DNA from 3 places in the Leclercia sp. LSNIH3 genome. Region 2 is predicted to be linked to each of the others. Evidence: predicted binding sites of a transcription regulator. Region 2 holds the regulator's gene; each other region holds the start of a gene.
What was found. The regulator LexA, encoded in region 2, represses DNA repair genes until DNA is damaged. The targets are predictions, from matches to a motif close to TNCTGTATGTACATACAGNA.

Region 1 (9,686 bases), 520 kb from region 2:
CCACAGGCGGTTTCACGCAGCGGGAGCCGTAGCTCTGCACCCAGCCATTTTGCGTAAAGACGAACCCGTCGAGGTGTTCACCGAAATACTCCACCATGTCATTACGCTCGGCTTCACCATGGACCAGCACGTCCAGCCCCAGGCGCTCCTGCTCCACAATCGCCTGCTTAATGTGTTCGGCGATACCTGTGCGGTAGTTGCCCGCATCAAGGTTGCCCTTTTTGAAGTCCAGACGCAGGCCGCGGATCTCGGTAGTCTGCGGGAAGGAGCCGATGGTAGTGGTCGGCCAGGCTGGCAGGTTGAAGCGCGCGCGCTGGGCTTCGGCACGAACCTCATACGGACTCTGGCGTTGGCTGTCCTGAGCCGTGATGGCCGCCAGACGTTTTTCCACGGCGGCATTGTGCACGCGCGTCGAGTGGCGACGGGCCTGAATCGGGGCGCTCCATTCAGTGATCGCCGCCGTGTCGCCCGTATTCAATGCATCGCGCAGCAGGGCCAGCTCTTCACATTTTTGCAGAGCGAAGGCAAACCAGCTTTTCACTTCTGCATCCAGCCGTGTTTCAACGCTCAGGTCGATTGGGCTGTGTAACAATGAACACGAGGAAGCTACCCACAGATCACGTTTACCGACAATGCCTTTAATCTGTGCATATTTTTCTGTCAGATCGGCACGCCAGACGTTACGACCGTTCACCAGTCCTGCCGAGAGCAGCCAGTCGGACGGCAGACGATGGTGCAGTTCAGTCACCTCATCTTTGCCGTGAACCAGATCCACATGGAGTCCCTGCACTGGCAGCGCGGTAATGGTGTCGAGGTTTGGCGTGACACCCTCGAAATAGGTGGTCAACAGCAGCTTAACCTGGCCCGCAAGCGCATCGTACGCCGGTTTGAAGGCCTCCAGCCACGCCTGCGGCAGCTCCAGTACCAGTGCAGGTTCGTCAATCTGCACCCACTCAATACCGCGTTTCGCCAGTTCAGCCAGGAACTGTTGATACACCGGCAGGATGTCGTTCAGCAGGCTCAGGCGGTCAAAATGCTCGCCCTTCACTTTGCCCAGCCACAGATACGTTACCGGCCCCAGCAGCACGGGTTTGATCTTGTGGCCCAGCGCCAGGGCTTCGTCCACTTCGTCCAGCAACTGGGTCCAGGTCAGTTTGAACTGCTGACCTTTGACGAACTCTGGCACCATGTAGTGGTAGTTCGTGTTAAACCATTTGGTCATTTCCGCCGCTGCCGCTGGCTCACCCGTCGGGGCGCGGCCACGGCCAATACGGAACAGGGTGTCGATATCTACCGATCCATCGTTGTTCTGATGACGAGCCGGCACGTTGCCAAGCAGCAGGCTGGTGGTCAGAACATGGTCGTACCAGGCGAAATCGCCCACCGGCAGCAGGTCAATACCGGCCTGCTTCTGCTGGTTCCAGTGACGGGCGCGCAGCTCGCGGCCTACCGCCAGCAGTTCTTCACGGGTGGTGTTACCTGCCCAGTAACTTTCTTGTGCTTTTTTCAGTTCGCGACGAAGGCCGACGCGCGGGAAACCGAGAGTATGGTTAATGATTGTCATGTTTTCTTCCTCTAATTAATTGTAAATCCTTTGGATTTTCAATTCAGGGAAGGCGGTAAGTTTGCTCATCTCCCGGCGCTGACATAAGTCAGTGACCGGAGTGAGGAAACGCAGCCAACGCACCATAAATTTAAAAGACGAAGGATTTTAGCCGTCCAGATGTTTACACATCCATAATTGGCGGTTACTGTATATTCCTCAAGCGCAAATTGTTCATGGCGAAGTGAAGGACTTTCATGATCGAGATAAAACACCTGAAAACGCTACAAGCGTTGCGGAACTGCGGGTCCCTCGCGGCGGCGGCGGCCACGCTGCACCAGACACAATCCGCTCTTTCTCACCAGTTCAGCGATCTGGAACAACGCCTTGGCTTCCGTCTGTTTGTGCGTAAAAGTCAGCCGCTACGCTTCACCCCCCAGGGGGAGATCCTGCTGCAGCTGGCTAATCAGGTGTTACCGCAAATCGCCAGCGCGCTACAGGCTTGCCATGAGCCGCAACAGACTAAACTGCGCATTGCCATTGAGTGTCACAGCTGTATTCAGTGGCTGACCCCCGCGCTTGAGAACTTCCGCCAGAAGTGGCCGCAGGTGGAAATGGACTTTAAATCCGGCGTGACTTTTGACCCGCAGCCGTCCCTTGTTCAGGGCGAGCTGGATCTGGTGATGACCTCGGACATTCTGCCGCGCAGCGGCCTGCACTATTCGCCAATGTTTGATTTTGAGGTGCGTCTGGTGCTGGCCCCGGATCATCCGCTGGCCGCGAAAACACGCATCACGCCGGAAGATCTGGCCACGGAAACGCTGCTGATCTACCCGGTGCAGCGCAGTCGTCTGGATATCTGGCGTCACTTCCTGCAGCCCGCAGGCATTAGCCCGCAGCTGAAAAGCGTGGATAACACCCTGCTGCTGATTCAGATGGTGGCGGCCAGAATGGGTATCGCGGCGCTGCCGCACTGGGTAGTGGAGAGTTTTGAACGCCAGGGTCTGGTGGTGACCAAAACCCTGGGCGAGGGATTGTGGAGCCGGTTGTACTCCGCGGTACGCGATGGCGAGCAGCGTCAACCGGTTACCGAGGCCTTTATTCGCTCAGCGCGGAATCACGCCTGCGATCATCTGCCGTTTGTGCGGAGCGCGGAGCGACCCAACGGCGATGCACCCACAGTGAAGCCAGGATCACCGTTCCCCCAATAATGAAGCTTGGCCAGTGCGGTTGTTCCTGCCAGATGGCGAGGTTCACCAGCAGGCCTGCCGGGACATGCACGTTGTTCATGATCCCCAGCGTCCCGGCGTCCACCTGCGTGGCGCCGTAGTTCCACATAAAGTAACCCAGCCCGGATGCCACAACCCCCAGCCAGATCAGCACGCTCCACTGCAGCGTGGTCGTCGGCAACTTCTGCGGATTCCCCAGCATGAACCATGCCGCAACCGCCACGATAGCCGCCCCCATGTAGAACCAGGCAAAGGCGTTATGCTGCGGCATCGGCCGGGTTTCCATCAGGCGTTTATAGCCCACCATGCCGATCGCGAAGCTGATGTTGGCAAGCTGGACGAACATCAGCCCGGTCCAAAAGTGATCGCTCACTTTGTCGTAGCGAATAATCGCGGCCCCCACCACCGCCAGTGCCGCGCTCAGCAGGTAGCCCCAGCGCAAACGGCGCTTGCTCAGCAGATCGTAAATCAGGGTGATATAGAGCGGTGTCAGCACGGTAAACAGCAGGAATTCCGATACCGACAGGTAGACGTACGCCCGAAAGCTGAACAGGTACATAATGCCAAGCTGCATCGCGCCTACCAGCATATACAGCAGAATGGTTTTCAGCGTTTGCCCACGTGTACGCAGGAACGGCAGGAACACCAGCGCCGCCAGCCCGACGCGCATCAGCACCGAGAAGTAGCTATCGACGTGTCCGGCAAGGTATTCGCCGATCAGGCTAAAGGAGAAGGCCCACAGGATAGTGGTGATGATGAGTAGCGCCACAATGCTTGTCTCTTTAAAAGATGGACAGGCATTGTAGCGAACTCTTTGGTTGACAACTGAACGCTAAACAACCAAATGAAGATTATTCAAGGAACAACTTACGCAGGTATTTTGGCACTGCGTTGTCGCCGTTGGTACCGATCACTTCCAGCTCCGGGTGCAGGTCTTTCAGACGCTGATGGGCGTTTTCCATGATGCAGCCTTTACCCGCCATGGAGAGCATTTCGGCGTCGTTCATACCGTCGCCAAAGGCGATGCAATCCTGCAGGTTAAAGCCCAGACGTTTAGCTACCGCTTCCAGAGCATGACCTTTAGAGACGCCACCCGCCATCACTTCCAGACAGGTAAGCGTGGAGAAGCTGACGTTAACCCGATCGCCCCAGCGGGCATTGATCGCCTGCTCCAGCGGCAACAGCGCTTCGTGAGTTTCGGTGGTGAAGAACACTTTGCTGATGCCTTCTGGCTCCAGCAGGCCGGGTTCGTACAGCGAGTAGTTGAAGACCGCCTCTTTGAAGAACCGCATCTCGTCCGGGCGGTGGCGGTTCATAAACCATTCATCGTCGCGATAGACGTTGGTGATGATATCGGGGTTGTTATGCATGATACCGAACAGATCGGTGGCGATATCGCGATCGAGGTTATGGGTAAAGATCAGATTCCCGTCCAGATCGTGCACGCGGGCACCGTTGGAGGTGATCATATAGGATTTGATCTCCAGATTATCGCGGATCTGCCCCACATCAACGTGGTGGCGACCGGTGGCGAAGACAAAGTTCACGCCACGGGCAGTCAGGAGTTTTAAGGTCTCTTTCGCGTAAGGCGATAAGGTGTGGTCGGGAGAGAGCAGCGTGCCATCTAAATCAGACGCGACAACCTGGTACATAGGAAAATTTAACCTCTGGTGAATATCAGTTATGCCTGCCGAAAAAGTCGACGATGGCGTGGAGTGCGACTGAGCGCATGGCGTCCTTTTCAAAAAGGATCTCATGGTACGCGCCGTTTATGACCAGCGGTTTATCCCCTTCGCAAGGGTGACCGGCTGCGGCTCGCAGTTCACAAAAGCGGTCGTGCATGCGGTTATCCACTACCCGCTCCTCTTCTGCCTGAAGGATAAGCGTGGGCGTGTTGTCCTGACCGGCATTCGCCAGTACCTCTTCCCCTGCCAGAATCCCTTCGCGAACCCAGTGGTAAGTTGGCCCGCCGACGCGTAAACGCGGTTCATCGGCATAAAAGCGCAGGTTGCGGCGATAACGCTGCCGACTGTGAGTTAACACGTTAATGGCAAACGGCAGTGCGCGCCAGCGCCCGGTGCCGATGGCATAGCCTTCCCGAATGCGCTGATGGCCCTCAGCCCAGTCGAGAATATGGCGTACCATCCAGTCCGGGAAGCGCATGACAATGCCAAACATCGGGGCGCTCAGGGCAATGGCATTACACTGGTGCTGCGGGTGGCGCTGTAAAAACAGCGTGGCGATTGCACCCCCCATTGAGTGCGCCAGGATAAACCGTTTTCGCCACGGACCGGGCTGCACTTCCTGTTGCCAGAAGGCGGCAAAATCATCGACGTAATCACTGAACTGACTCACATGACCGCGGTGCGTGTCGGACAACATTCGCCCGGAGCGTCCCTGACCGCGATGATCGATAATCAGCACGTCATAACCCAGCCGGAAGAGATCGTAGGCCAGCTCGGCATACTTGACGTAACTTTCGATTCGCCCGGGGCAGATGACTATCACCGAATCATGGGCTTCGGCCTGAAAACGAACAAAGCGCACAGGAACATCATCGACGCCTGCGAAACCGCCTTCCTCGCGCTGGCGCCAGAAATCGGTCAACGGCCCCATGGAGAAAGCAGCGAAAGCCTTTTCTCGCGTTTCCCAGTCCTTATTCTGCTGAAACATCGGGTTTACACCCCTGTAAGCCAAGGAATATCGTTTTTTCGTGACAGGTCGTAAAATGTCGCAACATTAGCGTATTGTGGCATAAAAATAGACGATTCGGGAGCTTCAAATGACCTTCGAGTGGTGGTTCGCCTACCTGCTGACATCCATCATCCTCAGCCTTTCCCCGGGTTCCGGGGCCATTAACACCATGACCACCGCCATGAACCACGGCTATCGCGGCGCCGCCGCGTCTATTGCCGGATTGCAGACCGGGCTGGCCATTCATATCGTGCTGGTCGGCATAGGACTCGGAACGCTCTTCTCCCGTTCGGTCTTGGCTTTCGAAGTGCTGAAATGGGCCGGTGCGGCCTATCTTATCTGGCTGGGGATCCAGCAGTGGCGCGCCGCAGGTGCATTGGATCTGAATACGCTTGCTCAGACCCAGAGCCGGGGCCGCCTGTTTAAGCGTGCGGTATTTGTAAACCTGACCAACCCGAAAAGCATCGTCTTCCTGGCCGCCCTGTTTCCGCAATTTATCGTGCCGCATCAGCCCCAGATCATGCAGTACGTGGTGCTCGGTGTAACCACCATTGTGGTCGATATTATTGTGATGATTGGCTATGCGACACTGGCAACCCGGATTGCAACATGGATTAAAGGGCCTCGTCAGATGAAGGCCCTGAATAAAGTGTTCGGTTCGCTGTTTATGCTGGTGGGTGCGCTGCTGGCGTCAGCGAGGCATGCTTAATCACGTTGCCGGATGGCGCTGATCCGGCCTGTGATTAACGTTACCGTCCTTATCGGGACAGGATCAGGTGAATACCGAAGCCGGCGAATAACGCGCCGGCAAAGCCATCAATCCACTTCGCCAGACGTTGATAACCGCGACGCATCGACGGGAGCGCAAACAGGCTCGCCACGACCGTAAACCAGGCGAAGGTTTCCAGCACGATCAACAGGAAAATGCCCCAGCGCGCACCAGCCCCGACGTCTTCACCCACAAACAGTGAAAATACTGAACCGAAATAGATAATCGCTTTGGGATTCGCGAGATTAGTCAGCAACCCTTTCACAAAGCTACGCCCACTGGCGGCCAGCTCCATTTTTGGCTCAGGCGCCTCGCTACCCTCTTTCTTAAATGCCCCGCGCAGCATCTGGTAGCCCATCCAGCACAGATACAGACCGCCGCCCACCATAATGATGTTATGCAGCCAGGCCATTTTATCGAGGATCAGGTTCAGGCCCAGCAGCGCCAGCGCTGCCCAGACCATTACGCCAAGGGTAATGCCCAGCACGCCCATCATCGCCTCTTTACGGGAGCGGCTTACCGCCGTTTGTGAGACGAAGAAAAAGTCAGGGCCAGGGCTCATCAGCGCCACGATGTGCACCAGCGCCACGGTCAGAAACAGGGTTAACATAATTAACTCGCGGGGAAATAGTTCAGGGAGTCATCATCCTGGCACTTTTTTGCCAGACTGACTACTCCTCATCATCGCCATCCGTATGGGAACGAATCAGCGCCATAAATTCTTTCCCAAAACGCTCTAGCTTACGTGTACCAACGCCGTTGACGCTGAGCATTTCGCTGGCGCTGAGCGGCATCTGCTCGGCCATCTCAATCAGCGTCGCATCGTTAAACACCACATACGGCGGGATATTCTCTTCATCCGCGATAGCCTTGCGCAGCTTACGCAGTTTGGCGAACAGCTTGCGATCGTAGTTGCCGCCGTAGGATTTCTGCATCACCCGCGGTTTCAGCGCCACCACGCGCGGCACGGCCAGTTGCAACTCCACGACGCCACGCAGCACCGGGCGGGCAGCTTCGGTGAGTTGCAGCGCAGAGTGCTGGGCAATGTTCTGGGTCGCAAAGCCCAGGTGGATCAGCTGACGGATGACGCTGACCCAGTGCTCATGGCTCTGATCTCGTCCAATGCCGTACACCGGCAGCTTGTCGTGACCCATCTCGCGGATGCGCTGATTGTTGGCGCCGCGCAGCACTTCCACCACATAGCCCATACCAAAGCGTTGGTTGACGCGGCCAATGGTGGAGAGCGCCTTACGCGCGTCCATTAGCCCGTCATACTGCTTCGGCGGATCGAGACAGATATCGCAGTTACCGCACGACTCCTGGCGACCTTCGCCAAAATAGTTCAGCAGTACCAGACGGCGGCAGGTTTGCGCTTCAGCAAACGCGCCCATCGCGTTGAGCTTGTGGCGCTCGATATCCTGCAGCGCCCCGGCAGGTTTCTCTTCGAGGCAGCGACGCAGCCAGGCCATGTCAGCCGGATCGTAGAACAGCATCGCCTCTGCGGGCAGGCCATCACGCCCGGCGCGGCCCGTCTCCTGATAGTAGGATTCAATATTGCGCGGAATGTCGAAATGCACCACAAAGCGCACGTTCGGCTTGTTGATACCCATCCCAAAGGCGACGGTCGCCACCACGATTTGCAAATCGTCGCGCTGGAACTTCTCCTGCACTTCGGCGCGAACGTGGTTTTCCAGCCCGGCATGATAGGCCGCGGCGCTGAAGCCCCGGCTCTGCAGCCGCGCAGCGGTGTCTTCCACCTTCGCCCGGCTGTTGCAATAGATGATGCCCGACTTGCCGCGCTGCTCCTGGACATAGCGCAACAGCTGATCCAGCGGCTTGAACTTTTCCATCAGCATGTAGCGGATGTTTGGACGGTCGAAGCTGCTGACCTGGATCAGCGGATCGTTAAGGCCCAGCAGCCGCACAATATCGTGCCGGGTGGTATCGTCGGCGGTGGCGGTAAGCGCCATAAACGGCAGCTCAGGGAAGCGCTGGCGCAGCTGGCCGAGCGCGGCATATTCCGGGCGGAAATCATGGCCCCACTGGGAAATACAGTGCGCTTCATCCACTGCCAGCAGCACCGGATTCCAGTGCGCCAGATGCTCAAGGAAGTTATCCAGCATCAGGCGTTCCGGGGCGATATACAGCAGACGCACCTGCCCGGTACGGCACCCGGCCATCACTTCCTGCTGTTGCTCGCGGGTTTGGGTGGAGTTGAGACAGGCCGCCGCCACGCCATTCGCCAGCAGTTGGTCAACCTGATCTTTCATCAGCGAGATCAGCGGTGACACCACCACCGTCAGGCCGTTCAGTACCAGCGCGGGAACCTGATAGCACAACGATTTCCCGCCGCCGGTCGGCATTACCACCAGACAGTCACGGCCCGCGAGGGCGGTGTTAATGATGGTTTCCTGGCCCGGGCGGAACTGCTGGTAGCCAAAGGTTTCATGCAAAACCTGTTTAGCCAGCAACTCCTGATTTACGACTTCCGCCTGCACCACATCAACCCCATTTGCCTGAAATAAAAACAGGCGCTATTTTCAGCGCCTGCGAGAGAAACTTCAACGTTTAAGACAAAAACATTCGAGAGGGCTAGAAAAGATCGTTCAGCATCACGCCCACGCCGACGCGGGTCTGGTTGAAGTTGTAGTCGATAAGCGATTCGCCGTAGCCGCTGTAGATCTGGGTGTAGAAACGAACATGCTTAGTCAGCGGATAGCTGACGCCCATCTCCGCGCCGCCGTAGCCGGTGTTCCAGTTGTACTGACCCTTCACGCTAAGCACCGCTTCGCCCAGCTGATAGCCCACCCGCAGCTGGTAGTAGCCCATGTATTTGGTGATATCCGGGTTATCGTCGGTATTGCCCACCACATACCAGGGTTTGACCTCCACCAGCCAGTTACCGTTCTGCGCCATCAGGCGGGTATAGAGACGGTTCCAGCTGCGCGACGTTGGGTCGGATCGGCCGTTAGACATGTGATTGTAGCCAAACTCCACGTCCCGCAGCGTCCAGCCCGCCAGCGAGTAATCGGTGGCGAAGCCGAGGAACAGCTGTGGCTCATAGTTGGTCTCACGAAACGGCGAAGATTCATCGCTGTTCGACAGCTGCCACCAGGATTTTTGCGTGTAGGAGCCACCCAGAATCGAGTTCGGCCCCAGAATGCCGCGCCATAGCGGGAAGGCAAGGCTCAGCTGAAACTTCACTTCATCTTTTTGCGAATCGTCAGCCCAGTCATAGGTGCGGATCGCCTCTTTATTGAGGTCGCTGGTGGCGGTGTAAATTAAATAGTTGCTGTCATAGGGGTAGAGCGTAAAAGGATTATCGTGCTCTTCCAATAAGTTAGCGATAATGCTGCCGCGCACGGCAGGCGCTTCCTGAGTTACCGCTTCCTGGGCGAATGCCATAGAGGGCAGCGTAACCGCCGCCAGGAACCCGGCCTGATATATCCGC
Region 2 (9,686 bases):
AGACGCAGCGCTTGCTCCAGCACCTCGATATCGGCTCCCGCTTTATGGGCGTTTTCACTCAGGTAACGACGCCACTGGCGCGCCCCCGGGATCCCCTGGAACAGACCCAGCATGTGGCGGGTCACGTGGCCCAGATAGGTGCCGTTGCTCAGCTCACGCTCAATGTAGGGGTACATTGCCCGCACCACCGCGACCGGATCGCGATCGGCGCAATCCACACCAAAGATTTCGCGATCGACCGCCGCCAGCACGCCCGGGTTCTGGTACGCCTCGCGGCCCACCATTACGCCATCCATATGCGCTAAATGCGCTTTGGCCTCGTCCAGAGACTTGATACCGCCATTGATCGACATGATCAGCTGCGGGAAATCACGCTTCAGCTGATAGACACGCGGGTAATCCAGAGGCGGGATCTCACGGTTCTCTTTCGGGCTAAGGCCAGAAAGCCAGGCTTTGCGGGCATGGATGATAAACATGTCGCACTCGCCCTTGCCGGCTACCGTGCCGATAAAGTCGCAGAGAAATTCGTAGCTGTCCTGATCGTCGATGCCGATACGGGTTTTGACCGTCACCGGAATGGAGACCACATCGCGCATCGCTTTCACGCAGTCGGCCACCAGCTGCGCATTGCCCATCAGGCAGGCACCAAACATGCCGTTCTGCACACGATCGGAGGGGCAGCCAACGTTGAGGTTGATCTCGTCATAACCGCGCTCTTCTGCCAGCTTCGCGCAGTGCGCCAGCGCGGCCGGATCGCTGCCGCCGAGCTGCAAGGCTACCGGATGCTCTTCTTCGCTGAAGGCGAGGTAGTCGCCCTTGCCATGAATAATCGCCCCGGTGGTCACCATCTCGGTATAGAGCAGAGTATGGCGCGACAGCAAACGCAGGAAGTAGCGGCAGTGTCTGTCTGTCCAGTCGAGCATCGGCGCGATGGAAAAACGGTGAGCAGGATAGATGGACGAGTTTTCTGACGACATGGCGAAATTTTAAGCATCTGGTGAAAAGGGGGCGCTACTATAGCACAGATTTGCCGGAGGCAGAGCGCCTCCGGTTCCTGTCAGAACCTCACGCTAAATTGCGCTCCGGCCCCCCAGGTTTCATCCTCGCCGACGATGCCGGTCAGATCGATATGCACGGTGTTAAAGGGGGCGAAGCCCAGCCCGCCGGTAAAGACGTTACTGTCGTTGCCCTTCACGTCACCGCGAAAGCCGCCGCGCACCGCCAGCCAGCCCAGCAGAGAGACCTCTGCCCCCGCCCCGACATACTGCGAATTTTCTTCGCTTTTGAAGCCCCGGGTTTGAGTCAGATCGCCGTCGACGCTGAGGGTTAACAGGCCGGTATGCCAGGCCACCCCCGCCGTGACCAGAGGGCGGATCTGCCAGGTATCCTGATAACTCACCTCTTGCCCGGTACGCCCGTTGAGAACGCGGATATCGTTGGTATCAATGTCGCGGGACAACAGGTTCTGCCCGCTCAGACCGACCGTCCAGTTTTCACCGAGGTCCACTGCAACGCCGACATCAACGTTAAAACTGGTATCGTCATTGCGGTAACGGCTGCTGTTAAAGTCGCTGCTGTCATAGGTATAGATGGAGGTGGTGTAGTTGTAGAGCCAGGTTTGTTGCAGCTTTGGCGTCACGCCGACCGAAATCGGCAGGCCGTTGAAATCAAACTGGCGGGCAATCGCCACGCCGTAATCAGAGACGATCGCCGCCCTGCCCTTGGCGATGGAGTTAAGGTTGCGGGTAATCACGTCACTGCCGTTTCGCGCCGCACCCAACGCCATCTGGTTGGTCATCCCCATGCTGCCCTGCAATCTCCGAAGAAAATCGATATCCTGCTGATCGATCTCCGAGCTGACGCGCGCGTGGGCATTGGCCTTAGCGACAAACGCCAGCGACAGCCCCGAGCCGGGAATACTGACGGCGATCCCTGCCCCGGCGTTGCCGTGCGCGGTTTTTCCCTCAAGAAACTCCAGCTGGTCGGCCAGACTGCCTGCGGCACCCTGAAGCTCACTGAGCGTTCCCTGCGGATCGGCCATGATCCTCGCTACGGTCAGATCGTCGATCATCTCCTGATCGGCGCGGATCTCATCGCTGATTTCGTCGATCTTATCCTGCAGATTGTCTTTATCGCTGATTTGCGCCCCCACCGAGGGAAATATAATGGCGACGTCATCTTCCGCCTGGGATTTTGCCAGCAGGGCCGGGTTGATCAATACCCCACTGCTATAATGCGCCGACGCAACGCCAGTCCCACCCATTGCATCGCCGCGTGCTTCCGTCCATGTATTTGCAGCTCCGGCCTGATTAGACAAAAGAAAAGCGGTGGCAATTCCCGCCACAGAAAATTTGAATTTTATTTTCACAGGACACCTGACTTATTGTGGGTGAATAAACCCCGGCAGCTAAATGCCGCGCAGGGGCATACGTCCTTTGTGAAAAAAGTATTAGGCGACGAATTTATCTAAACTTTCGTATTAGATAACTCGTTGATTTTCTTATCTTTTTAAATATGTATAGAACAAGAAATTATTTTTGCCCTGGTTTTCCATCATGAGGTCCAAAAAATTGCGGCGGATGATCGATCCAGCGATCTTCGCGCGTGGCGGCATATACCGGATTCAGCGGATAATAAATTCGGTTATGTTTTTTATTTGCTTCACCCACGACTAATAACCGCACATCTTCACTGGTATTATTAATAAAGGTGTGACAGACCCCCGTCCCGGCAGGAAAACCCACGCTATCCCCCGGCTCCAGCTTCCATAAATAGCCGTTGATCCAGGCTTCGGGATAACCCTCGAGCACAAAGATAAATTCCTCTTCATCGCTTTCGGCATGAGGATAAGAAGTGCGACGTCCGGGCGGCAGACGTTCGTGGTGGATACCGAGGCGGCCAAGCCCCAGCGCACGGGCCAGCGGCGCGCCAATGGAGAAACGCTCTGGGCTGTCAGGATAGGTCGAGTTGTCAGCACCTTCTACTTCACGCCAGTGTCGAATGCAGTCCGGTCTTTTCATCTTTTCATCCCCTGTGGTTTTTCGTCAGGGTAGCACACCCGGTGGATCTCGGCGTTTGGGCCAGAACATGGTAAAGTGGCGGTTTGTTATTCCACGTTATTCGAGGTGCAAAATGGAAACGACCACAATGCAGGCACTGTTAGCGCAAGCCGAAAAGCTGTGCGCGCAACGCAATGTGCGCCTGACTCCGCAGCGCCTTGAAGTGTTGCGTCTGCTGAGTCTGCAAAACGGGGCCATCAGCGCCTACGATCTGCTCGACCTGCTGCGTGAAAGCGAGCCTCAGGCCAAGCCGCCTACCGTATATCGGGCGCTCGATTTTTTACTGGAGCAGGGCTTTGTGCATAAGGTGGAATCGACCAACAGCTATGTGCTGTGCCATCTGTTCGATCAGCCGACCCACACCTCTGCGATGTTTATCTGTGACCGCTGTGGCAGCGTGAAGGAAGAGGGCGCGGAAGGGGTGGAAGATATCATGCATACCCTGGCAGCGAAGATGGGCTTTGCCCTGCGTCACAACGTGATTGAGGCGCACGGCCTGTGCCGTAACTGCGTCGAAGTGGAAGCCTGCCGCCATCAGGAAGATTGCCAGCACGATCACTCTATCCAGCTGAAGAAAAAGCCGCGCTGAGGGCAAAAAAAGGGGCGACCTGTAAGGTCGCCCTGGGCGTACATCCGTGTACCTGCGGGTATAGGTTAATTACCAGCGATAGTTGTTACGGGTTTCCCAGTCACCAACTTCTTTCTCCGCCTGGTCTTTCTCATAACCATAGCGTTCCTGAATTTTACCCACCAGCTGGTCACGTTTACCTTCGATGACGGTCATGTCATCATCGGTCAGGTCGCCCCACTGTTCTTTCACTTTACCTTTGAATTGTTTCCAGTTACCGCCGACTTGGTCTTTATTCATCATCCATTCCTCTTCGTTCGGTCGTTAAGGTTAAGTTCGTCCTGAAATACGTTTCGTGCTGGACGTGATAATAATTATAGATAAGCCTGCGGCGTTAGGTTTGTTATTCGGAATCTTTTACCATTTGGCAAGGCGAGGCCGCTATGAAAACCAGCTGCCGTTGCGCCAGTGCCTGTGCCAGATCCAGCCCAGAGACAGCCCGCGCAGGGCCAGGAACACGCTCAGGGCCAGCCACAAACCATGGTTGCCCAGCCACGGCAGGGTGAAGAGCGTCAGGCCAAACCCGGCGGCGGCCACCGCCATGCTGTTGCGCATCTCCGCCCCGCGAGTGGCACCGATAAACATGCCATCCAGCAGATAGCACCAGACGCCCACCACCGGCAGGATCACCTGCCAGATAAGATAGTGGCTCGCCAGCTCGCGCAGCTCGGGCAGTGAAGTCAGCAGGGCAATGATTTGATCGCCTGCCAGGGCATAGATGAGGGCAAAGGTAAGCGCGACCAGGCCAGACTGACGGCAGGCCGCCCGCCACACTTCCCGCAGCTGGCCGCTTTCCCGTGCGCCATAGGCCTGCCCGGAGTGCGCCTCGACCGCATAGGCGAAGCCATCCAGCGCGTAAGCGGTAAAGGTCAGCAAGGTCATCAGCACGGCGTTGACGGCAATAATCTCCGGCCCTAGCCGTGCTCCCATCACCGTCAGCGCCCCGAAGCAGAGTTGCAGCAGCAGCGAGCGCAACATGATGTCGCGATTGAGGGCCAGTAGCTTACGGATGTTGCCGCGCCAGCTCGTTTTCAGCAGCGCCAGCGAAATACCGCGCAGCGCCAATACCCGCCAGACCATCCATAAGCCGATCAGCAGGGTAGCGTATTCCGCGATAGCAGTCGCCAGGGCAGCGCCCTGCACGTTCATCTTCAGCCCCATCACCAGCCACACATCCAGCACGATATTGAGCAGGTTGCCCACCACCAGCAGGATCACCGGTGCCCGGGCATACTGCACGCCCAACAGCCAGCCGAGCAGCACCAGGTTAGCCAGCGATGCCGGGGCGCTGAGCCAACGGATCTCAAGGAAGCGCCGCGCCTGATGCAGGACGGCCTCGCTACCACCGACAATATGCAGCGCCAGATCGATAAGCGGCGTGCGCAGCAGCACAATCATTAACCCTGCGCCCAGCGCCAGGATCAGCGGCTGCACCAGTGCACGGGCCAGACGCAGCGGATCTTTCGCGCCATAGGCCTGAGCGGTAAGCCCGGTAGTGCTCATGCGCAAAAAGAGCAGCAGCATAAACAGGAAGCTGGTTGCCGTCGCGCCGATGGCGACACCACCCAGATAGACGGGCGAATCGAGATGACCAATCACCGCTGTGTCCACCAGCCCAAGCAGAGGAACGCTGATGTTGGAGACGATCATGGGAAGTGCAAGACGCCACAACGCCTTGTCTGAAGAAGTCAGGAGAGACATGGAAATGTTCGCCAGAGGCAAGAAAACCAGACTGCGACACTGCCGCAGTCTGTCAGAAAAGCATTATAACCATTCACCGTTGCGGATGACGCCAACCGCCAGGCCTTCGATGGAAAAGTTATTTTCACGCAGGTCGACAACAATCGGGGAAAACTCGCTGTTTTCCGGCAGCAGTTGCACAGTGTTACCCTGCTTTTTCAGGCGTTTAACGGTCACTTCATCATCGATACGTGCGACCACAACCTGCCCGTTACGCACGTCCTGAGTTTTATGGACTGCCAGCAGATCACCGTCCAGAATACCGATATCTTTCATCGACATGCCGCTAACACGGAGCAGAAAGTCTGCGCTCGGTTTAAACATGCCAGGATCGACCTGATAGTGGCCTTCAATATGCTGTTGCGCAAGCAGCGGTTCACCGGCGGCGACACGACCGACGAGGGGAAGACCCTCTTCCGCTTCAACCAGCAGACGAATGCCGCGAGACGCACCGGAGACAATTTCAAGTACACCCTTGCGCGCCAGTGCCTTAAGGTGCTCTTCAGCGGCATTTGGAGAACGGAAGCCCAGACGCTGCGCGATTTCTGCACGCGTCGGCGGCATACCCGTCTGGCCGATATGATCCCTAATGAGATCAAACACCTCTTGCTGCCTGGTCGTTAACGCTTTCATTCCGCCCCCTGGGTGTATATACAGTTATGCTGTGAGTATATACAGCTAAAGGTGATTTTGGAACCACAAACCGCATAAAAAACCAGAGACTTTTGCGGTTTCTGAAGGCTTATCGTAAATGTCCCCAAAGCAGCGTGACCCAGGTAAACAACGCAACGATAATCGCCATCAGCACTGCGGCAGAACCCATATCTTTCGCCCGGCCCGACAGCTCGTGAAAATCAGTGCCGATACGGTCTACTACCGCCTCGATCGCACTGTTCAGAATTTCGACTATCATCACCAACATCACCGAGCCAATCAGTAATACGCGGGTGATGGGATCCACATCCAGCCAGCAGGCAATAATAATCGCCGCGATGACAGCAACACCCTCCTGGCGAAATGCGGCTTCATTGATCCAGGCAGCACGGATGCCTTTCCATGAATAGCCGGCAGCTTTAATGATTCGGGTTAACCCAGTGGTATTATTGGCCATTAAAAGAAACCTTTCTTCGAAAATAGCGTCAGAAACGGTGGTTTAAGCGCCCTGCGCAGCCACCGGAAGTATGACGGGTAACAACAGAAATTTTGCGCGCTTTCTGTTATCCTTGCGCCGCAATTGCATTTTTAACCAGAGGCTTTACATCGTTTATGTCTGGCTGGCCACGAATTTACTACAAATTACTTAATTTACCATTAAGCGTCCTGGTAAAAAGCAAGTCTATTCCGGCGGTTCCTACGCTGGAGTTAGGACTCGATAACTCGCGTCCTATTATGTACGTTTTGCCTTATAACTCGAAGGCCGACTTGCTGACGCTGCGCGCCCAATGTCTGGCGCACGATCTCCCCGATCCGCTGGAGCCGCTGGAGATCGACGGCACCCAACTGCCGCGCTACATCTTTATCCACGGTGGCCCTCGCGTGTTCACCTGGTACACACCGAAAGAAGAGTCGATCAAGCTGTTCCATGATTACCTCGATCTGCACCGCAGCAACCCGCTGCTGGATGTGCAGATGGTGCCCGTGTCGGTCATGTTTGGCCGTCGTCCGGGGCGCGATAAAGGCGAAGAGAATCCGCCGTTGCGTATGCTCAACGGGGTGCAGAAATTTTTCGCCGTCAACTGGCTTGGCCGCGACAGCTTTGTCCGTTTTTCACCGTCAGTTTCACTGCGCCGCATGGCCGATGAACACGGTACGGATAAGACCATCGCCCAGAAGCTGGCACGTGTGGCGCGCATGCACTTTGCCCGTCAGCGTCTTGCCGCGGTAGGCCCACGCCTGCCTGCTCGCCAGGATCTGTTTAACAAGCTGCTGGCCTCAAAAGCCATTGCCCGTGCCGTCGAAGACGAAGCGCGCAGCAAAAAAATCTCCCACGAGAAGGCGCAGCAAAACGCCATCGCCCTGATGGAAGAGATTGCGGCCAACTTCTCCTACGAGATGATCCGCCTTAGCGACCGTATCCTGAGCTTTACCTGGAACCGTCTCTATCAGGGGATTAACGTGCACAACGCCGAGCGTGTGCGGCAGCTTGCCCACGACGGCCATGAGATTGTCTATGTACCCTGCCACCGCAGCCACATGGACTACCTGCTGCTCTCGTATGTGCTCTATCACCAGGGGCTGGTGCCGCCGCATATCGCTGCGGGTATCAACCTCAACTTCTGGCCAGCAGGCCCGATCTTCCGCCGTCTGGGTGCGTTCTTTATTCGCCGTACCTTTAAAGGTAACAAGCTCTACTCTACCGTGTTCCGCGAGTATCTGGGCGAGCTGTTCAGCCGTGGCTATTCGGTGGAATACTTCGTGGAAGGCGGCCGTTCCCGTACCGGGCGTTTGCTCGATCCTAAGACTGGCACTCTTTCGATGACCATTCAGGCGATGCTGCGTGGCGGTACGCGTCCAATCACCCTGGTGCCGATTTACATCGGTTACGAGCACGTGATGGAAGTGGGCACCTACGCCAAAGAGCTGCGCGGCGCCACCAAAGAGAAAGAGAGCCTGCTGCAGATGCTGCGGGGCCTGAGCAAGCTGCGTAACCTCGGCCAGGGGTATGTGAACTTCGGCGAACCTATGCCGCTGATTACCTACCTGAATCACCGTGTGCCGGAGTGGCGTGAGTCCATCGACCCGATCGAAGCAGTGCGTCCGGCCTGGCTGACGCCAACGGTTAACGCCATTGCCGCCGATCTGATGGTGCGCATTAACAACGCCGGTGCGGCCAACGCCATGAACCTGTGTTGTACCGCCCTGCTTGGCTCTCGCCAGCGTTCGCTTACCCGCGAGCAGCTGACCGAGCAGCTCGACTGCTACCTGAACCTGTTGCGCAACGTGCCGTACGCGGAAGACGCCACGGTGCCGACCGCCAGCGCCAGCGAGTTGCTTGAGCACGCGCTGCAGATGAACAAGTTTGAGGTCGAGAAGGACACCATCGGCGATATCATCATTCTGCCGCGCGAGCAGGCGGTGCTGATGACCTATTACCGCAACAACATTGCGCATATGCTGATGCTGCCTTCGCTGATGGCGGCCATCATCACCCAGCATCGCCAGATCACCCGTCAGGCGCTCCTGGAGCATGTCACCGCCCTTTACCCGATGCTGAAAGCCGAGCTGTTCCTGCGCTGGAACAACGACGAGCTGGCCGAGGTGCTGGATAAGCAGATTGAAGAGCTGACCCGCCAGGGCCTGATTTCGCAGAAAGATGACCTTCTGCTGATCAACCCGTCCCGGGCGCGCACGCTGCAACTGCTGGCGGCAGGCGCACGCGAAACCGTGCAGCGCTATGCCATTACTTTCTGGCTGCTGAGCGCCAACCCGTCGATCAACCGCGGTACGCTGGAGAAAGAGAGCCGCACGCTGGCACAGCGTCTCTCGATGCTGCACGGCATCAACGCGCCGGAGTTCTTCGATAAAGCGGTATTCAGTTCACTGGTGTTAACGCTGCGTGACGAGGGTTATATCAGCGACAGTGGTGATGCCGAGCCGGAAGAGACGATGAAGGTGTACCAGATGCTGGCAGACCTGATTACCTCTGACGTGCGCTTAACGATTGAGAGCGCAACGCAGGGCGAGTCTGCGGTCTGATGCCCGCCCCCGCCCCTCTTCCACCGGGAGAGGGAGCAAACATAAAAAATGGTAGCCGAAAGGCTGTAATGCCAGTCAGTTAAGCCCGATGGATTGTTCCGTTCACCTCATGTTCAGTAGAACATGGCATTACACAACCCGTGAACGTGACAAGGGGGGCCGCCGGGCCCCCCTTGTCAATCCCCGCGGCCCCGCAATGAAACCGGTGCTTCGCACTGCGCTCACCTCCCGACCGGCTGCCTGCGGTCGGCTCAACTCGACATCCTGTCTCGATTCGCCTCTGGCCGCCATCCCTGGCGTCCAGCCCTTGTCATCCGGTCTCCGGTTCGCCGGTTTCAGCGGGGACTCAACACCGGTGCCCCTTTCAGGCGACTAAGAAGCGTGAGGGAGCGTGAATCCGGCTGAAAATCGACGAAGCGTTTCCGTAAGGCCGGGGCGAGGCGCAGGGACGCGCCGAGAGGGCATAGCCTGCAGGGATGCAGGCTGGTGCCCGACCCGAAAGCTGGAGGGAATAAGCTGAGGACAAAATTGCCGGGAGCAATGTTGAACAGCACCTGCGCTGG
Region 3 (9,686 bases), 530 kb from region 2:
TCACTCCCCGAACGTCCCGAGTGTGGAGTGGATTGAAGCCCTGTTGCAGAAAGCGGCGCAGCGTATTCCGGCAGAGCGCCTGTGGGTTAACCCGGATTGCGGCCTCAAAACCCGCGGCTGGCCGGAAACCCGGGCCGCGCTGGCAAATATGGTGAAAGCTGCGCAGAATTTGCGTCAGGCGTCATAACATCGGCAGTTTGCCCGGCGGCGCTACGCTTACCGGGCCTACAAAACCACAGAGCTGTTCAGCTGTAGGGCCGGGTAAAGCAAGATGCTACCCGGCAATGGATTGTCTTTACCGGTCCTGTGGTTACTTCTTATTGCCATACTGCGCAAACCACGCCAGCATCCGTGCCCAGCCATCTTTGGCTGATTCGGCATGATAGCTCGGACGATAGTCAGCATTAAACGCATGCCCGGCTTCCGGGTAGACCACAATCTCCGCCGTGGCGTTTGCCGCGCGCAGGGCCTGGCGCATGGTCTCCACGGTATCAAGCGGGATACCGGTATCTTCTGCCCCATAGAGTCCAAGCACCGGTGCGTTCAAATCGGTGGCGATATCGACCGGATGCTTCGGTGAATTCAACGTCTTCTCGCCCACCAGCTTGCCATACCAGGCCACGGCAGCTTTTAGCTGGGGGTTGTGCGCGGCATACAGCCAACTGATACGTCCGCCCCAGCAGAAGCCGGTCGCCAGCAGACGGTGGGCATCGCCACCATTGCGCGCCGCCCAGTTGGCAACGTGGTCAAGATCCGCCAGCACCTGTGCATCCGGTACTTTAGTGACCAGATTGCTGTACAGGGTGGGAATGTCGCTGTAATCGTTCGGGTCACCCTGACGGAAATAGAGTTCAGGCGCGATGGCCAGATAGCCTTCCAGCGCCAGGCGACGGCAGATATCGCGAATGTGCTCATGCACGCCGAAAATTTCCTGAACCACAATGACGATCGGCAATGCCCCTTGCGCATTTTTAGGCCGGGCATGATAAGCGGGCATATTATCGCCCTGGGTCGGAATGGAGGTCTCCCCGGCGGTAATGGCTTCGTCGGGCGTAGTGACAACGGTTGAGGCTTGCAAGTCTGCAGCAGGGGCAAATCCAGATTTTCCAGTCATGGCATTCTCCGTACCAATTAGCGCAAAAGTAAATATAGTCCGCAGGTTAACAATCCACAGTGCCCGAAACAGGCTATCTTTTGTGCAACAGATAACGATATAAGTCGTTAATGTGATGTTAATCACTATTTCATGGTAATTAACTGCAATCAATTTTATTCATGGTGATGTCCGTCACGAAACTGAGCCGGATCCTTCGGTAAAGTACCGTTTTGCTTCTGCTGACAAACTGACCCCCAGAGGAGTTTTCTATGTCTAAGTCTGATGTTTTTCATCTCGGCCTCACTAAAAACGATTTACAAGGGGCTACGCTCGCTATCGTCCCTGGCGATCCTGAGCGTGTGGAAAAGATCGCCGCGCTGATGGATAAGCCGGTTAAGCTGGCAGCCCATCGCGAATTTACGACCTGGCGGGCAGAGCTGGACGGCAAAGCGGTGATCGTGTGCTCTACCGGTATCGGTGGCCCGTCTACCTCTATTGCTGTTGAAGAGCTGGCACAGCTGGGCATTCGTACTTTCCTGCGTATCGGCACGACCGGTGCGATCCAGCCGCATATCAACGTTGGCGATGTCCTGGTGACCACGGCGTCCGTTCGTCTGGATGGTGCGAGCCTGCACTTTGCTCCAATGGAATTCCCGGCTGTGGCCGATTTCGAGTGCACCACCGCGCTGGTGGAAGCCGCAAAATCCGTTGGCGCGACGACTCACATTGGTGTCACCGCCTCCTCTGATACCTTCTATCCGGGCCAGGAGCGCTACGACACCTTCTCCGGTCGCGTCGTTAACCGCTTCAAAGGTTCGATGGAAGAGTGGCAGTCTATGGGCGTTATGAACTATGAAATGGAATCAGCCACGCTGCTGACCATGTGTGCAAGCCAGGGCCTGCGTGCCGGTATGGTTGCGGGTGTGATCGTTAACCGTACCCAGCAAGAGATCCCGAACGCTGAGACCATGAAGCAGACCGAAAGCCACGCGGTGAAAATCGTGGTAGAAGCGGCCCGTCGCCTGCTGTAATTTCCCCTTTTCTCTGCCAAAGGCCGACCTGTTCGGCCTTTTTCTTTGCGTAGCGCCTCGCAGAAAACCCTTTTCAAACTGGACGTTTATACAGCACAATTCTATTTTGTGCGGGTCATACCTTGATGCAGGGGGCGTCGTGGATATTTCTGTCCTTTTTTATGCCGTTATTGCGCTGGTCAGCGTCGGCGTAGGCTGGTTGCTCGCCAGCTACCAGCATGCGCAGCAAAAAGCCGAGCAGCTTGCCGAACGCGAAGAGATGGTGGCCGACTTAAGTGCGCTAAAACAACAAACGGCGCAGAGCGGGCACTGGCGCGATGAATGCGAGTTACTCAATAACGAACTGCGTAATTTGCGGGATATCAATACCTCGCTGGAAGCCGACCTGCGCGAAGTCACTACCCGTCTGGAGTCCACCCAGCTGCATGCGGAAGACAAAATCCGCCAGATGATCAACAGCGAGCAGCGCCTGAGTGAGCAGTTCGAAAATCTCGCCAACCGTATCTTTGAGCAGAGTAACCGCCGCGTCGATGAACAAAATCGTCAGAGCCTGAACGGCCTGCTAACGCCCCTGCGCGAACAGCTGGACGGCTTTCGTCGCCAGGTCCAGGACAGCTTTGGTCAGGAGGCGCGGGAGCGCCACACGCTGGCTCATGAAATCCGTAATCTCCAGCAACTGAATGCCCAGATGGCGCAGGAGGCGATCAACCTCACCCGGGCGCTGAAAGGCGACAATAAAACCCAGGGCAACTGGGGTGAAGTGGTTCTAACCCGCGTGCTGGAGGCCTCTGGTCTGCGCGAGGGCCATGAATATCAAACTCAGGTCAGCATTGAAACCGAGACCCGTGCGCGAATGCAGCCCGACGTCATTGTTCGTCTGCCGCAAGAAAAGGACGTGGTCATCGATGCCAAAATGACCCTGGTAGCCTATGAGCGGTACTTCAACGCCGAAGATGACTACACCCGCGAGTCGGCGTTGCAGGAACATATCGCCTCTGTGCGTAACCACATTCGTCTGCTGGGGCGCAAAGATTATCAGCAACTGCCTGGCCTGCGTTCGCTTGACTACGTGCTGATGTTCATCCCGGTTGAACCGGCCTTCCTGGTGGCGCTGGACCGCCAGCCGGAGCTGATCTCTGAAGCGCTGAAAAACAACATTATGCTGGTCAGCCCTACCACGTTGCTGGTGGCGCTGCGCACCATTGCTAACCTGTGGCGCTACGAGCACCAGAGCCGCAATGCCCAACAGATTGCCGATCGCGCCAGCCGCCTGTATGACAAAATGCGCCTGTTCGTCGATGATATGTCATCGGTCGGGCAGAGCCTGGATCGCGCTCAGGATAACTATCGCCAGGCGATGAAAAAACTGGCCTCCGGGCGCGGCAACCTGCTGGCCCAGGCCGAATCGTTCCGCAGCCTTGGCGTAGAGGTAAAACGCGAGATTAATCCTGAAATGGTCGAACAGGCCACGTCTCAGGATGAAGAGTACCGGCTGCGCAGTGATAGTCCCGTTTAAAATATAAACAATACCTTAGCAGGCAAACAGGCGTCGGCAGCCCCCTGGAACGTTATTCCTGGGGTGGTTGAAACGTAGGGCAAATGCGCCCAATCTGTTACACTTCTCAAACATTTGACTGATAAGCAGGCTCTAAGATGGTTGAAGATTCACAAGACACAACGCACTTTGGCTTTCAGACTGTCGCTAAAGCGCAGAAAGCTGACATGGTGGCCCACGTTTTCCATTCCGTGGCGGCGAAGTACGATGTAATGAATGACCTGATGTCATTCGGCATTCATCGCTTGTGGAAGCGCTTCACTATTGATTGTAGCGGCGTGCGTCGTGGGCAAACCGTGCTGGATCTGGCTGGCGGCACCGGCGACCTGACAGCGAAATTCTCGCGTCTGGTGGGCGAAACGGGCCGTGTTGTGCTGGCTGATATCAACGACTCCATGTTGAAAATGGGCCGTGAGAAACTGCGCAATATTGGCGTGGTCGGCAACGTTGAATATGTCCAGGCGAACGCTGAAGCGCTGCCTTTCCCGGATAACACCTTTGACTGCATCACTATCTCTTTCGGTCTGCGTAACGTCACCGATAAAGAGAAGGCGCTGCGTTCCATGTACCGCGTGCTGAAACCGGGTGGACGCCTGCTGGTGCTGGAATTCTCAAAACCAATTATTGAGCCGCTGAGCAAAGCGTACGACGCCTATTCGTTCCACATCCTGCCACGTATTGGCGAAATGGTGGCCAACGATGCAGACAGCTATCGTTACCTGGCTGAATCCATCCGTATGCACCCAAATCAGGACACCTTAAAAGCCATGATGCAGGATGCAGGCTTTGACAATGTTGACTACTTCAACATGACGGCAGGCGTTGTCGCGCTACATCGCGGTTATAAGTTCTGAGTGGAGGTGGCGAATGCCGTTTAAACCCTTGATCACAGCCGGTGTGGAAAACGTACTGAATACGTTTCTTTATCGGTCTCCTGCGCTGAAAACGGCGCGTCAGCGTCTGAACGGCAAAGTGCTGCGGGTGGTATTAAAAGAGTTTTCGACCCCGCTGGTGCTGGTATTCAGCGAGCGTCAGCTCGACGTGCTCGGCGAGTGGGAAGGCGAGGCCGATTGCTCCGTCATTACCCACATGAGCACGTTACCCAAACTGCGCGATCGCCAGCAGCTTACCGCCCTGATCCGTAGCGGCGAGCTGGAGGTTCAGGGCGATCTCCAGGTGGTGCAAAACTTTGTCTCCCTGGCTGACCTGGCCGAGTTTGACCCGGCAGAATTGCTGGCTCCCTGGACAGGCGATATTGCCGCTGAAGGGATCAGTAAAGTACTGCGCGGCGGTGCCTCGTTGCTGAAAAAGGGTTTTCAGCGCCAGCAGCGCTACGCCGGAGAAGTGCTTACCGAGGAGTGGCGCATGGCGCCAGGCCCGCTGGAAGCAGCATGGTTCGCAGAAGAGACCGCAGCCGTTGAGCGTTCGGTCGATGCACTGACAAAACGGCTTGAAAAACTGGAGGGCAAATGACGCCTGGTGAAATTCGGCGCCTCTACTTTATCATCCGCACCTTTTTGAGCTACGGTCTGGACGAACTTATCCCCAGAATGCGTATCACAATGCCGCTGCGTATCTGGCGACGAACGCTATTCTGGATGCCTAATCGCCATCAGGACAAACTGCTTGGTGAAAGACTGCGGTTGGCTCTTCAGGAGCTGGGACCGGTCTGGATCAAGTTCGGCCAGATGCTCTCCACCCGCCGTGACCTGTTCCCGCCAATGATTGCCGATCAGCTGGCGCTGCTGCAGGATAAAGTCGCCCCGTTCGAAGGCAAGCTGGCGAAACAGCAGATCGAAAAGGCGATGGGCGATCTCCCGGTTGAGACCTGGTTTGATGATTTTGACATCAAGCCGCTGGCTTCGGCCTCTATTGCTCAGGTTCATACCGCAAAGCTGAAAGAGAATGGCAAAGAGGTGGTCATTAAGGTGATCCGCCCGGATATTCTGCCAATCATCAAAGCCGACATGAAACTCATCTATCGCCTGGCCCGCTGGGTGCCGCGTCTGCTGCCTGACGGCCGCCGTCTGCGCCCGCTGGAAGTGGTACGCGAATATGAAAAAACGCTGATTGATGAGCTGAACCTGCTGCGTGAATCGGCGAACGCCATTCAGCTGCGCCGCAACTTTGAAAACAGCCCGATGCTGTATGTGCCGGAAGTCTATTCCGACTATTGCAGCCAGGACATGATGGTGATGGAGCGCATCTACGGGATCCCGGTCTCGGACGTTGCGACCCTGGAAAAGCAGGGCACCAACATGAAGCTGCTGGCCGAACGTGGCGTGCAGGTCTTCTTTACCCAGGTGTTCCGCGACAGCTTCTTTCACGCTGACATGCACCCGGGCAATATCTTCGTCAGCTACGAGCACCCCGAAGATCCGCAGTACATCGGCATCGACTGCGGTATTGTCGGCTCGCTGAATAAAGAAGATAAACGCTACCTGGCCGAGAACTTTATCGCCTTCTTTAACCGGGACTATCGCAAAGTCGCCGAGTTGCACGTTGATTCCGGCTGGGTTCCGCTGGATACCAATGTTGAAGAGTTTGAGTTCGCCATTCGTACGGTCTGTGAACCCATCTTTGAGAAGCCGCTGGCAGAGATCTCGTTCGGTCATGTGCTGTTGAACCTGTTCAATACCGCACGCCGCTTCAATATGGAAGTGCAACCGCAGTTAGTTTTACTTCAGAAAACATTACTTTACGTTGAAGGGGTGGGGCGGCAGCTCTATCCTCAGTTAGACTTATGGAAAACGGCAAAACCTTTCCTGGAGTCGTGGATCAAAGATCAGGTTGGTCTTCCCGCGCTGGTGCGCTCCCTGAAAGAGAAAGCACCCTTCTGGATTGAAAAAATGCCCGAAATTCCTGAACTGGTGTATGACAGTTTGCGTCAGAGCAAAAACTTGCAGCACAGCGTGGATAAAATTGCCCGCGAGTTGCAAACCAACCATGTGCGTCAGGGGCAGTCCCGGTATCTGTTTGGCATTGGGGCGACACTGTTGTTAAGTGGCACGCTGCTGCTGATCAATCGTCCTGAGTGGGAACTTATGCCCGCCTGGTTGATGGCGGGTGGCGTGGTTGTCTGGTTAGCCGGATGGCGTAAAACGCGCTGAATTGCGTCGCTATAGCAGGGCCGCATAACGTATAATGCGGCCTGATTAATTAATCGTCTACAACTGGGGAAGATGTATGGGTGGTATCAGTATTTGGCAATTGTTGATCATTGCCGTCATCGTCGTGCTGCTGTTCGGTACCAAAAAACTTGGTTCTATCGGTTCCGATCTCGGTGCATCCATCAAAGGCTTCAAGAAAGCGATCAAAGATGATGACGAGAAGCAGGATAAATCCAGCCAGGATGCGGATTTCACTGCTAAATCTATCGCTGATAAACAAGACGATGCTAAAAAGGAAAATGCTAAACGCCACGATAACGAGCAGGTGTAATTCGTGTTCGATATAGGTTTTAGTGAACTGCTGCTGGTCTTCGTGATTGGCCTCATTGTTCTGGGGCCACAACGTCTGCCTGTGGCAGTAAAAACGGTTGCAGGCTGGGTACGTGCGCTACGATCGTTGGCGACAACGGTGCAAAATGAGCTGGCCCAGGAGCTTAAGCTGCAGGAGTTTCAGGACAGCCTGAAAAAAGTTGAAAAGGCGAGCATGGATAACCTGTCGCCGGAACTGAAAGCCTCGATGGACGAACTGCGCGAAGCGGCGGAATCCATGAAGCGCTCCTACAGTGTCAACGATCCGGAAAAAGCGAGCGACGAAGCCAATACCATTCGCAACCCGCTGGTCAAAGATAACGAAGCGCAACATGAAGGCGTGACGCCTGCCACTGCTGAGCACCAGGCTGCTGCGCCCGAACAGTCGCCAGCCGAGCCGGTGATCCCCAAACAAGAACCGACGCCAGCGCCCGCAGAGAAAAAGCCTGCACCCGTTGCTGACGCGTCCCCCTCGTCGAGTGATAAATCGTAAACATGGCAGTAGATGAAACTCAACCGCTGATTACGCACCTGATCGAGCTGCGTAAACGCCTGCTGAACTGCATTATTGCGGTTTGCCTCATTTTTTTATGCCTGGTCTATTTTGCCAACGACATCTATCAGCTGGTCTCTGCACCCCTGATCAAGCAGATGCCGCTCGGGGCAACCATGATCGCCACCGACGTGGCTTCGCCCTTCTTCACGCCGATCAAGCTCACTTTCTGGGTGTCGCTGATTGCTTCTGCGCCAGTGATCCTCTACCAGGTCTGGGCCTTTATTGCCCCTGCGCTGTATAAGCATGAACGCCGTCTGGTGATCCCGCTGCTGGTCTCCAGTTCGCTGCTGTTTTATATCGGCATGGCCTTTGCCTATTTCGTGGTCTTTCCGCTGGCGTTTGGCTTCCTGGCAAATACCGCGCCGGTAGGAGTCCAGGTCTCGACTGATATTGCCAGTTATCTGAGCTTCGTGATGGCGCTGTTTATGGCCTTCGGCGTGGCCTTTGAGGTGCCGGTTGCCATTGTGTTGCTCTGCTGGATGGGGATCACTACTCCGGACGACTTACGGAAAAAACGGCCCTATATTCTGGTGGGCGCGTTTGTCGTAGGCATGCTATTAACACCGCCGGATGTCTTCTCGCAAACTCTGCTGGCGATCCCGATGTATTGCCTGTTTGAAGTTGGCATCTTCTTCTCGCGCTTCTATACCGGCAAGCGACGTGAAGATCACGACGAAGAGTCCGAAGAGACAAAAGAGTAACATCAACCGCCCGCCAGGGCGGTTGTCATATGGGAGCCTGTATGTTTGATATCGGTCTGAACCTGACCAGCCCGCAGTTTGCCCAGGATCGTGACGAGGTGGTGGCCAGGGCTGTCGCCGCCGGGGTAAACGGATTGCTGCTGACGGGTACCAACCTGCACGAAAGCGAGCAGGCGCAGCAGCTGGCGCAGCGCTACGACCGCTGCTGGTCAACGGCGGGCGTCCATCCGCACGACAGCAGCCAGTGGACGGCGGAAAGTGCCGACGCACTCCGGGCCTTAGCCGCATGTCCTGAGGTGGTGGCTATCGGGGAATGTGGTCTCGACTTTAACCGCAACTTTTCTACCCCTGCCGAGCAGGAACATGCCTTTAGCGCCCAGTTGGCGTTAGCCGCGGAGCTGAACATGCCGGTGTTTATGCACTGCCGTGATGCCCACGAGCGTTTTCTGGCGTTGCTGGAACCCTGGCTGGATAAACTGCCTGGGGCAGTGCTGCACTGTTTTACCGGCACGCGGGAGGAGGCGATAGCCTGTCTGGAGCGCGGTTTGTATCTGGGGATCACTGGCTGGGTGTGCGATGAACGACGGGGACTGGAACTGCGCGAGTTACTGCCGGTGATACCTGCCGATCGCCTGTTAGTGGAGACCGACGCGCCGTACCTGCTGCCACGCGATCTCCGTCCAAAACCGGCCTCACGACGCAATGAACCGGCTTATCTGGGACATATCATTGAACGGGTCGCCCACTGGCGTGACGAAGAGGCGCAGTGGCTGGCTACGCAGACGGATGACAACGTACGTCGTCTGTTTGGCGTCGAATTTTAAACTTTGCGGAAGCTGGTATTTTTGATGCTCTGCTTCACTTCTTTATTCAGTAAGTTCAGCAGCAGCATGGAGCGGGCTTCACCGTCCGGCTCAGCGAAAATCGCTACCAGCCCTTCAAACGCCCCTTCGGTGATCACTACATCGTCGCCGGAGAAGGGAGTATCGGGATCGGTAATGTCTTCAGGTTGTTTGTAGACCGAGAGCTGGTGGATCACAGAAGCGGGCACCGTCGCCGGGTGCGCGCCAAAGCGCACAAAGTGGCTGACACCGCGCGTCGCACTGATGGTGGTGGTGTGGATCACTTCGGGGTCGAATTCAACAAACAGGTAGTTCGGGAACAGCGGTTCACTGACGGTGGTGCGTTTACCACGGACAATTTTTTCCAGCGTGATCACAGGCGTCAGACAGTTCACTGCCTGGCGTTCCAGATGTTCCTGAGCACGC

Region 1: the regulator LexA is predicted to act here: its motif matches at 1,750-1,769, upstream of metR (HTH-type transcriptional regulator MetR).
Region 3: the regulator LexA is predicted to act here: its motif matches at 2,204-2,223, upstream of rmuC (DNA recombination protein RmuC).

What each region holds. Positions count from the first base shown of each region.
Region 1 covers NZ_CP026387.1:2,650,066-2,659,751, reverse strand. Annotated here, with positions in the region: gene metE (5-methyltetrahydropteroyltriglutamate--homocysteine S-methyltransferase) at 1-1,564, opposite strand, end outside; gene metR (HTH-type transcriptional regulator MetR) at 1,801-2,754, shown strand; gene C3F35_RS12825 (carboxylate/amino acid/amine transporter) at 2,642-3,541, opposite strand; gene yigL (sugar/pyridoxal phosphate phosphatase YigL) at 3,624-4,424, opposite strand; gene pldB (lysophospholipase L2) at 4,450-5,445, opposite strand; gene rhtB (homoserine/homoserine lactone efflux protein) at 5,555-6,175, shown strand; gene rhtC (threonine export protein RhtC) at 6,225-6,845, opposite strand; gene recQ (ATP-dependent DNA helicase RecQ) at 6,907-8,736, opposite strand; gene pldA (phospholipase A) at 8,828-9,686, opposite strand, start outside.
Region 2 covers NZ_CP026387.1:2,134,824-2,144,509, forward strand. Annotated here, with positions in the region: gene dusA (tRNA dihydrouridine(20/20a) synthase DusA) at 1-977, opposite strand, end outside; gene C3F35_RS10355 (conjugal transfer protein TraF) at 1,058-2,368, opposite strand; gene C3F35_RS10360 (cupin domain-containing protein) at 2,532-3,020, opposite strand; gene zur (zinc uptake transcriptional repressor Zur) at 3,133-3,648, shown strand; gene C3F35_RS10370 (CsbD family protein) at 3,718-3,927, opposite strand; gene dinF (MATE family efflux transporter DinF) at 4,069-5,388, opposite strand; gene lexA (transcriptional repressor LexA) at 5,452-6,060, opposite strand; gene C3F35_RS10385 (diacylglycerol kinase) at 6,170-6,538, opposite strand; gene plsB (glycerol-3-phosphate 1-O-acyltransferase PlsB) at 6,694-9,123, shown strand.
Region 3 covers NZ_CP026387.1:2,660,266-2,669,951, forward strand. Annotated here, with positions in the region: gene metE (5-methyltetrahydropteroyltriglutamate--homocysteine S-methyltransferase) at 1-187, shown strand, start outside; gene C3F35_RS12840 (dienelactone hydrolase family protein) at 311-1,114, opposite strand; gene udp (uridine phosphorylase) at 1,366-2,127, shown strand; gene rmuC (DNA recombination protein RmuC) at 2,267-3,643, shown strand; gene ubiE (bifunctional demethylmenaquinone methyltransferase/2-methoxy-6-polyprenyl-1,4-benzoquinol methylase UbiE) at 3,781-4,536, shown strand; gene ubiJ (ubiquinone biosynthesis protein UbiJ) at 4,550-5,155, shown strand; gene ubiB (ubiquinone biosynthesis regulatory protein kinase UbiB) at 5,152-6,792, shown strand; gene tatA (Sec-independent protein translocase subunit TatA) at 6,869-7,123, shown strand; gene tatB (Sec-independent protein translocase protein TatB) at 7,127-7,654, shown strand; gene tatC (Sec-independent protein translocase subunit TatC) at 7,657-8,418, shown strand; gene tatD (3'-5' ssDNA/RNA exonuclease TatD) at 8,460-9,242, shown strand; gene rfaH (transcription/translation regulatory transformer protein RfaH) at 9,239-9,686, opposite strand, start outside.